DNA from 2 places in the Rhizobium sp. PL01 genome. Region 2 is predicted to be linked to the other one. Evidence: riboswitches for the same ligand, from Rfam matches in the RefSeq annotation. Region 2 holds a riboswitch; the other holds the start of a gene.
The links. Region 2 has a riboswitch for thiamine pyrophosphate ahead of thiC (phosphomethylpyrimidine synthase ThiC). Riboswitches for the same ligand answer to the same signal wherever they lie in the genome.
Positions count from the first base shown of each region.

Region 1 (4,760 bases), on a different contig from region 2:
CGCATCAGTCGAGCGGTAACCGGCCATGCGGCTGTACAATAGCCAGGGCAACGTCACCATATCCTGCGAACCGAACAGCGCCACGGCGCCGAGATCACCCAGCGACAAGGCGCAGGCAAAAGACAGCGCCATCAGCAACGGCCGGCGCAACCCCGGCCAGTCGATCAGCCGCAGACGATGCCAGCCGCCAAGACCGAGGCTCATTGCAAGCTTCGCCGTACGGGCCGTATGCGTGGCCATCGCCGGCTCCAGCACGCGATAAACAAAGGGAAGCGCCATCAGCGTGTTGATCAGGATGACCAGCAGCGGCGCAAAACGGGCGACATCGCCAAGCGGCCGCAACAGCAGGAACCAGCCCGCCCCCAGGACGACGGGCGGCACCAGAAGCACCAGCGATGCGCTTGCCGAAATCCCGGCGGCCAACCCGCGATGAACCGCAAGCGGCCGCCTGGGCGACAGTGCGGCCTGCCGCGCCCGGATCATCAGCGCTGCCGAGAAAACGCAGAGCAGACCAGACACCAGCGCGATGACAACACTGGTCAGTAAGGCCCGCTGCACCATCGGATCGTTGGCAAGCCGGACAAGGTCTGAGCGTAGCCCGGAAGACACGACGGAGCCGAGCGGCAGGGCAAGAAACAGAACCGCAAGCGCGATCACCAGCCCGTCGCCAGCCCGGCCAAACCCGTCACGGCCATCGAAACGGCGCACCATGCGCCCGCCGCCATGGCCTTCGTCGGAAGCCGGTATCAGCAAGCGGATGGCAATCAGCAGCGCTGCCGTCACCGAAATCTGCAGGAATCCCAGCGCAATGGCCCGTGGCGGATCAAAATCAAACCGCAGCGCCTGATAGATCGCCACTTCGATCGTACTCGCCGCCGGCCCGCCACCAAGCGTCAGCACCAGCGTGAAACTGGTGGCACAGAGCATGAAGATCAGCCCGGCAATGCCCGGCAATAGCCCCCGGATTACCGGCCATTCGATGAAGCGGAAAATCGAAACCGGCCGCATGCCGAGATTGGCCCCGACCAGCCAGTATTCACCGGGAATGCGCTCCAGCCCGCCGAGCATCAGCCGGGCGGCCAGCGGCATGTTGAAGAACACATGGGCGATAAGAATGCCCGAGAGGCCGTAGATACTCACCGGCTGATCGAGGCCGATGGCGACAAGCGCGGTATTGAGCACACCTTGCCGCCCCCAGATGCCGATCAGCCCAAGCGCTGCCACCAGTGCTGGCAGCCCCAGTGGCAGCGCCATCAGCCGGATGATCCAGACGCGGCCGGGAAAGGCCACCTGCCGCGCCAGCGCCCGAGCAACTGGGATGGCAAAAAAAATGGAGAGAACGGTCGAAAGCGAGGCCTGCAACAGCGTGAAGCGGGCGACACGCCAGACATAGTCATCGAACAGGACGGCGTCATTCGCGGAGCCCGGCTCGTCAAAGGCCAGAAGGGCCGCGGCCGCAAGGCAAACGAACAACGCGATACCGCCGAGGCAAAGCGCCCCGGCGGCAAGCGTCAAACGTCGTTCAATGCGGCCGATCAAGAACGGCTCAGTTCTTACTCATGGCGGCCAGCCATTCGTCGATCCAGGCCTTGCGGTTGGCGGCAACCTCGTCCGACGACATCAGGAAGGTCTTTTCCGGCGTCACCAGTTTGCCGAAAGCCTCCGGCAACGGTTCTTTGGTGGCGGCAACGGGCATCATCCAGTTGGTCGTCGGAATGATCGACTGGAATTCCGGACCGGTCACGAAGGAGAGGAACTGCTTGGCCAGCGCCGGATCCTTGGCAGCCTTGGTCATGCCGGCCACTTCGATCTGGATGTAATGGCCTTCGGAGAAGGAAGCCGCCTGATAGCGGTCGGTGCCTTCGGCCACCATGTGATAGGCGGGCGACGTCGTATAGGACAGAACCATCGGCGCTTCACCCTTGGTGAACAGGCCGTACGCTTCCGACCAGCCGGGGGTGACAGTCAGGACGCGACCCTTCAGCTTCGCCCAGGCGGCACCGGCCTGATCGCCATAAACCGACTTGACCCACAGCAGCAGGCCAAGGCCCGGCGTCGACGTGCGCGGATCCTCGATGACGATCTTCTGGTTCGGGTCACCCTCGACCAGCTCCTTCAGGCTTTTCGGCGGTTCCTTCATAGTCTGCGTGTCGTAGATGACGGCGAAATGGCCGTAGTCATAGGGAACGAAGGTATCGTCGGTGAAGCCGCCGGGAACCTTGACGGCGGACGTATCGACGCCGTGCGGCGCAAAGAAACCGGTGGCCTTGGCTTCGGAGACAAGGTTGGTATCGAGGCCAAGTACGATATCGGCCTTCGACGACGCTCCTTCGAGCTTCAACCGGGTCAAAAGCTCGACGCCATCGGCGACGCTGACATAGGAAACCTTGCAGCCACAGGTCTTTTCGAACGCTTCCGCGACCTTGGCGCCGGGGCCCCATTCGCTGGTGAAGCTCTCATAGGTATAGACGGTCAGCACCTTGTCCTCGGCCGAAGCGGAAAACGGTGTGGCGAATGCGGCCATGGCCACGAGTGCTGGAATGATTGCCTTGCGCATCAGCGCCTCCTTATAAATCCATAAATTGGGAATAGGGCGCTGGAATGTGCCGTCTAATCCCTCCGCCGGTACAAACCGGATCAGGTTCTTCGGGTTGGCTTCGAAAAGCCTCTCAGCCGGACATCCCAAAGAACGACCGGCACCCCGTTAGAGCAGGAGGAGATTTAGACCTGAGCCATAGGCTTGGCAAGAGGGAAGAACAGGTGGCGATGTCGTGCGGTCAGGCCCTCCCGCTTGAAAGGAAACTGGACTGCGAACGGCCCAAATCGGCCATAATTTCATCACACGATCTTGCGGCTAACTAATTGACTAATTTACATTTATCTTGGAGATTCGATTAATGACTGAGAGCTGCCCGATCCCCACTCCCGCTGAACGGAAAATCGGCGACATAATCGTCCGATCCCAGCAAGGAATGATGGAAAACATTCACAAAGCTATTGAGGATGCCATCAGCCAAGCCACCGAGGAGCTGCATTCAGCGGGCTTGCAGCACGAAGCCGACCATCAGTACTTTGCTGCAGTCGCAAACCAGCAGCTGTTTTTATTCCTATGCGGCGCCGACCCTGAAACGTTTGCGGGCGGCGATCCCGAAATGGCTGCCCACATCATCAGCAACAATCAAAACATATCCCACCACTACTTCGGCAAAAAGGGTAAAGAGCCGGTTTCAGACACCGCGTCCTGAGGATTCTGCGCGGCAACCATTTCGGCTATCGGCAGAAAACTGACCATCACCTGTTCCAAAGGTGATGGTCAGACCTCTCAAGCCGCCGGCTTTTGCGGCAGCCGCACGGCCTTCAGGCTGATGACCGCGGTGGGATACTCCGGTTGATCACCAAGCCAGCACTTTCAGGAAGAAACCAGATATCCTGTCACCTGTGATGCTGATCCTTGGCATGCGCGTGGGCATGGCGATAACCGCCTTGTACCTTTGTGGCGCCCACCAGATGAGGATGAGACGGGTTCAAACCATGATGGACATGATGGTCGTCCATGTCTTCGGCGGGCCAGAGCCGGATCGCCGCAATGGCTCCAAGGCCCGTCAACACGGCCAGCAGTGCGAACGTTGCAGGCAAACCGATTGTTGCCCCCATCCATCCGGCCAACGGATAGGTAATCAACCAGCAGCCATGCGACAGGGCGAACTGCGCAGCGAAAAGTGCTGGCCGCATTTCCGGGGCCGCGGACTTCCGCAGGATACGGCCAGAAGGGGTCAGGACGAGAGAGTATCCGATCCCTATGATCGCCCAGAGTGCGATCAGCGCCGGATAGGAAGGCAACATTAGTCCGATCAGCAGGGCCGCCACGAGAACAGCCGTGCCGGCAAGCATGACCGGGCGGTCCGGTACTGCTTTTAAGAGGCGCGGAAGCGACAGTGCCGCCAGCATGGATCCGAGACCGAAGGCAGCAAGGGCAAATGCGGTGTAACGTTCACCCAGCCCATAGGTGCTCTGCACCAAGACCACCGTGTTGACGAAGACCATCGAACCGCCAGCGGCAACAGCAAGATTCAGCGCCATCAGGCCCCTCAAACGCGGCACGGTCAGATAGAGCCGCAGGCCACGCGTCGTCCGGTCATAAATGCTACGCCGCTCTGCTGGCTTGGGATCGGGAAGTAGCACCGACACCACTAGGCAGGCCGATGCAAGAAACCCGACGACCGTGCCGAGATAGAGATCGTGATAGCTCACCAAAGTGAGCAAGGCAGCGGCCAGCAAAGGACTTCCGACCTTTTCCAGATCGTAGGCGAGACGGGACAGAGACAGTGCGTTGGTATAGTCGTCCTCATCAGGAAGCACATCCGGAATGGTGGCCTGAAAGGTCGGCGTGAACGCGGCCGAGGCAGCCTGCAGCACGAAAATGAGCAGGTAGGCCTGCCAGACCCCGGTAATGAAGGGCAGACAGAGCGCAACGCCCGCTCGCACGAGATCAAGCGTCACCAGCATCGCCCGCCGTGGAAACTGTTCTGTAAAAGCGGTCGCGATCGGAGCGACCACCACATAGGCGATCATCTTGATTGCCAGAGCCGTGCCAAGCACCGCCCCCGCATTTCCGTCAGCGAGTTCATAGGCCTGCAAACCAAGAGCCACGGTTGCAAGCCCCGTCCCGAGAAGGGCTATCACCTGGGCAAAAAAGAGATGGCGATAGGTACGGTTTTTCAGGACATCCAGCATGCCGCGATCTCTTCCCTCAGAGGTAT
Region 1 covers NZ_JAWQUM010000015.1:21,426-26,185, reverse strand. The annotation lists gene thiP (thiamine/thiamine pyrophosphate ABC transporter permease ThiP) at 1-1,539, opposite strand, end outside; gene thiB (thiamine ABC transporter substrate binding subunit) at 1,547-2,524, opposite strand; TPP riboswitch at 2,598-2,714, opposite strand; gene R6X40_RS27785 (hypothetical protein) at 2,898-3,245, shown strand; gene R6X40_RS27780 (MFS transporter) at 3,433-4,734, opposite strand; gene R6X40_RS27775 (metal-sensing transcriptional repressor) at 4,751-4,760, opposite strand, start outside.
Region 1: it holds a riboswitch for thiamine pyrophosphate, as region 2 does, so the genes downstream of both, thiB (thiamine ABC transporter substrate binding subunit) here and thiC (phosphomethylpyrimidine synthase ThiC) in region 2, are expected to answer to the same signal.

Region 2 (4,760 bases):
CCGGTTTCGAGCAGCAGCATCTCGCCACGCACGCCGCGAAGATTGGGCAGGGACCCGATCCGTGCTGACCCGGTGCAATCGACAACGCGGTCGTAGCGGTCTTCCGCTGATGCGCTGTCGGTGCCGAACAGGAATTGCATCCGTGCTTCTTCTAGCCCCCCGGTCAGCGCGGACAGTGCCTCGCGCGGATCAAGATGGGCCTCCTGCCGGAAGAACAAGGCCTTTCGGAAGCGGCCGGCGAGGTCCGGTTCCAGTGCTGCAATGGCTTCTTCGTCCAGCCATTCCCAGCCGGTGGTGCGGCTGGCAAAGCGGTCGAGTTCACCAGTGTCGCGGCTGCCTGCCACGACCAGCGTGCCATAGCGCTGCACATGACCGGGCAGAGCAGCCTCCCACCAGTCGGCAGCCATCCGGCCGAGTGTCAGGACGGATTCATCCGCGCTTTCGCGCTCGCACCATGGGGCCAGCATGCCGCCGGCAAAGCCCGAGGCGCCGGTCCCGATCCTTTCTGCTCGCTCCGCGATGGTGACATCGAACCCGTGGCGATAGAGTTGCCAGGCGACCGTAAGGCCGGCAACGCCGGCCCCTTTGACGAGGATACGCATGATCACTCTCCGGCTGGCGGAATAGTTCCGTCCGGGCCAAGCGGCATGTAAAGCGCGCCACCCGCCTGGAACTTTGCAGCCATCGCCTCCAGCCCTTCCTTCTGAGCCTCGGCGCGGATGTCGTGCGATATCCGCATGGAGCAGAATTTCGGCCCGCACATCGAGCAGAAATGCGCCACCTTGTGGGCCTCCTTCGGCAGGGTTTCATCATGGAAGGAGCGCGCCGTTTCCGGATCGAGCGACAGGTTGAACTGGTCTTCCCAACGGAACTCGAAACGGGCCCGCGACAGCGCATCGTCACGCAACTGGGCGGCCGGATGCCCCTTGGCAAGATCGGCGGCGTGGGCGGCGATCTTGTAGGTGATGACCCCAACCTTGACGTCGTTGCGGTCGGGCAGGCCGAGATGCTCCTTCGGCGTGACATAGCAAAGCATCGCCGTGCCGAACCAGCCGATCATTGCAGCACCGATACCCGAGGTAATGTGGTCGTAGCCGGGGGCGATATCGGTGGTGAGCGGTCCAAGCGTGTAGAAGGGCGCCTCGCCGCAGACTTCCAGCTGCTTATCCATGTTTTCCTTGATCTTGTGCATAGGCACGTGGCCGGGGCCTTCGATCATCACCTGGCAATCCTTTGCCCAGGCGATCTGGGTGAGCTCGCCGAGCGTTTCCAGTTCGGCAAATTGCGCGGCGTCGTTGGCATCGGCAATCGAGCCGGGGCGCAGGCCGTCGCCGAGCGAGAAGGTCACGTCATAGGCGCGGGCAATGTCGCAGATCTCGTCAAAATGCTCGTAGAGGAAGCTCTCCTTGTGGTGATGGAGACACCACTTGGCCATGATCGAGCCGCCGCGCGAAACGATGCCGGTGACGCGGTTGACGGTGAGCGGGATATAGGCGAGCCGGACGCCGGCATGGATGGTGAAATAATCGACGCCCTGTTCGGCCTGCTCGATCAGCGTGTCGCGATAGACCTCCCAGTTCAGATCCTCGGCAATGCCATTGACCTTTTCCAGCGCTTGGTAGAGCGGCACGGTGCCGATCGGAACCGGCGAATTGCGGATGATCCACTCCCGGATATTGTGGATGTTGCGGCCGGTCGACAGGTCCATGACGGTGTCGCCACCCCAGCGCGTCGCCCAGACCATCTTCTCGACTTCCTCGGCCATCGACGAAGTGACAGCGGAATTGCCGATATTGGCGTTGATCTTCACCAGAAAATTCCGGCCGATGATCATCGGTTCGGATTCCGGATGGTTGATATTGGCCGGGATGACGGCCCGTCCGCGGGCAATCTCCTGGCGGACGAATTCCGGTGTCACATGATCGGGAATGCTGGCACCGAAATTCTCGCCGTCGCGCACCAGCGCACCCTTCGGCGGCTTGCGGCCGAGGTTTTCGCGGATGGCGATATATTCCATCTCCGGCGTGATGATACCGGCGCGAGCATAGGCGATCTGGGTGATGGCCTTGCCGTCCTTGGCGCGCAAAGGCTGGTTGCGGATCGGGAATTCCGGCGTCAGCCGCTCGCCGGTGGCAAAGCCGTTGTCTTCCGGTTTGACGTGGCGGCCGTCATAGACCTCGACATCCCCGCGGGCGGTGGCCCAGGCCTGGCGCTGCCGGGACAATCCGGAGTCGATCGAGACGAGATGAGCCGGATCAGTATAGGGGCCTGAGGGGTCGTAGACGGTAACGGGCGGTTCGCCTGAGGTCGGATGCACGGAAATTTCGCGCATCGGCACGCGGATATCCGGATAGAGTTCGCCCGGAATATGCACCTTGCGGGAGGCCGGCAGAGGGCCGGTGGTAACGGTGGGGGTAAGATTTTTTGCGGCAACAGTCATGGTTGAGGCTCCAAAGGTTGGAGACCCAGTCATCAGAGCCGGAATGATGAAAAGACGCTGACGGGAATCCGCACGCGGAATCCCAGTCGTGGCAGCGCTTGCACCGTCCCTACGCCAGTATGAACTGGATCAGGTTCAACGGGTCACTGCGCTGCTTGAGGGTGGCAAAGCCACCGATCATGCCAGCAGAATCTCAGCCCCTTGTCGGGACCCCCCTGGTGAATGCGCTATTCTAGGCACAGTTTTGGACGGAGCGTCAAGGGCCGTTCAGCGCGGTTTCATCCATCCTCCCCTCGCTGGCCGCTTGAAGGCTGTGAAGATATCCAATGATTACAATCGCGCTCTCGACAGAGTCTTTCCGGCAAATTATCTATAAAAAATGACCTCAGCGAGCGAAGACACGATTGCCAGCCGTATCAGCCGCATCCTTGCCGACAGGATCGTGACCGGACAACTGGACCCGGGCACGAAACTGCGCCAGGACCACATCGCCGAGGAATTCGGGACCAGTCATGTGCCGGTGCGCGAGGCTTTTCGCCGCCTTGAAGCCCAGGGGCTTGCGGTGAGCGAACCGCGCCGCGGCGTGCGGGTCGCGTCCTTTGATCTGAAGGAAGTGCGCGAAGTGGCGCAGATGCGGGCAGCACTTGAAGTCCTGGCCCTTCGCCACGCGGCGCCGCACCTGACGCCCGCCATCCTCGATCAGGCCGAGGAGGCTACGGTCGCGGGCGATAATTCCCGCGATGTCCGCTCATGGGAAGAGGCCAATCGCCGTTTTCACACGCTGATTCTCACGCCATGCGGCATGCCTCGCCTGCTCGCCGCGATCGGCGATCTGCATGCAGTCAGCGCCCGTTTCCTGTTCGCCAGCTGGCGGTCCGAGTGGGAAGTGCGCACCGATCACGATCACCGCGCCATCCTGACATTTCTGCGTCAGGGCAATATCGAGAATGCCGCTCCGGTTCTCGAGCGCCACGTGCAATGGATCGGCCAAAAGCCCGTCCGTAATGCCTCCGGCGCGACGCGCGATGCATTCGCCATCGTCGGCTGATAACGATTTTTCACATCCATTTTTCTTGATTTTGATGGCTCCCGGTACGCGTCGCGGTGCCGTGAAAGCGCGCATCGCGTGAATTTGTACGCCTTACACCAAAAGGGTGGTTGCGGTTTTGAAGGCTTCGATAAATTATAGATAATTATTACTTTTAATCTATCGAATGGACGCGCCCGTGCTGAGAGAAGAAAAAAACCCAGATTTTCTGATTGAAAAGGTGGTTCTGGGTGGTGAGAAGGACAGCGAAGGCGCTGAAACGGGACGCACTTCTCTCGCTGATGCGAAAATTATCTATAATTCTTCATTCAACGATCTGCTCTTTCGGGCTCAGTCGGTTCACAGGGAAAATTTCGACCCGAATGCCGTGCAGATCAGCCGCCTTCTGTCGATCAAAACGGGAGGATGCGCGGAGGATTGCGGCTACTGCAGCCAGTCGGCGCGGTCTCCGACCGGCCTCAAGGCTTCCCGGCTGATGATGGTCGAGAAGGTTCTTGCCGAAGCGCAGAAGGCCAAGGCCGAAGGTGCCAGCCGTTATTGCATGGGGGCCGCCTGGCGTAGCCCCAAGGACCGCGACATGGAAACGCTGGTCGCAATGGTGGGAGGCGTCAAGGCGCTCGGTCTCGAGACCTGCATGACGCTCGGCATGCTGTCACCCGAACAGGCAGGGACGCTGGCCGAAGCGGGGCTCGATTATTACAACCACAACATCGATACGTCGGAAGAGTTCTATCCACAGGTCATCACCACCCGCACCTTTGCTGACCGGTTGGAGACACTCGCCAATGTCCGGGATGCCGGCATGAAGGTCTGTGCTGGCGGTATCCTTGGCATGGGCGAAACCACGGACGACCGTATTTCCATGCTGGTGACGCTCGCCAATCTGCCGGAGCCGCCGGAAAGCGTGCCGATCAATATGCTGATCCCGATCCCTGGCTCGCGGCTTGCCAATGCCGAACCGGTCGACCCCATCGAATTCGTCAGGACCATAGCGCTCGCCCGCATCCTGATGCCGCGCTCCCACGTCCGCCTCTCGGCCGGGCGCACCCAGATGAGCGACGAGATGCAGGCGCTCTGTTTCTTTGCCGGCGCTAACTCGATCTTTGCCGGCGACACGCTGCTGACGGCTGATAACCCCGGTGAAGATCACGACACCGCCATGTTCCGCCGCCTTGGTTTGATGCCGATGGAACTGGGGCTGACCGAGTGAAGGCTCAAGAGCTTGCCCGCTATGAGAACACGCTGGCGGGCCTGGAGCGGAAGGGCAGGCGG
Region 2 covers NZ_JAWQUM010000005.1:314,630-319,389, forward strand. The annotation lists gene thiO (glycine oxidase ThiO) at 1-602, opposite strand, end outside; gene thiC (phosphomethylpyrimidine synthase ThiC) at 605-2,440, opposite strand; TPP riboswitch at 2,529-2,667, opposite strand; gene R6X40_RS14720 (GntR family transcriptional regulator) at 2,820-3,488, shown strand; gene bioB (biotin synthase BioB) at 3,715-4,698, shown strand; gene R6X40_RS14730 (8-amino-7-oxononanoate synthase) at 4,695-4,760, shown strand, end outside.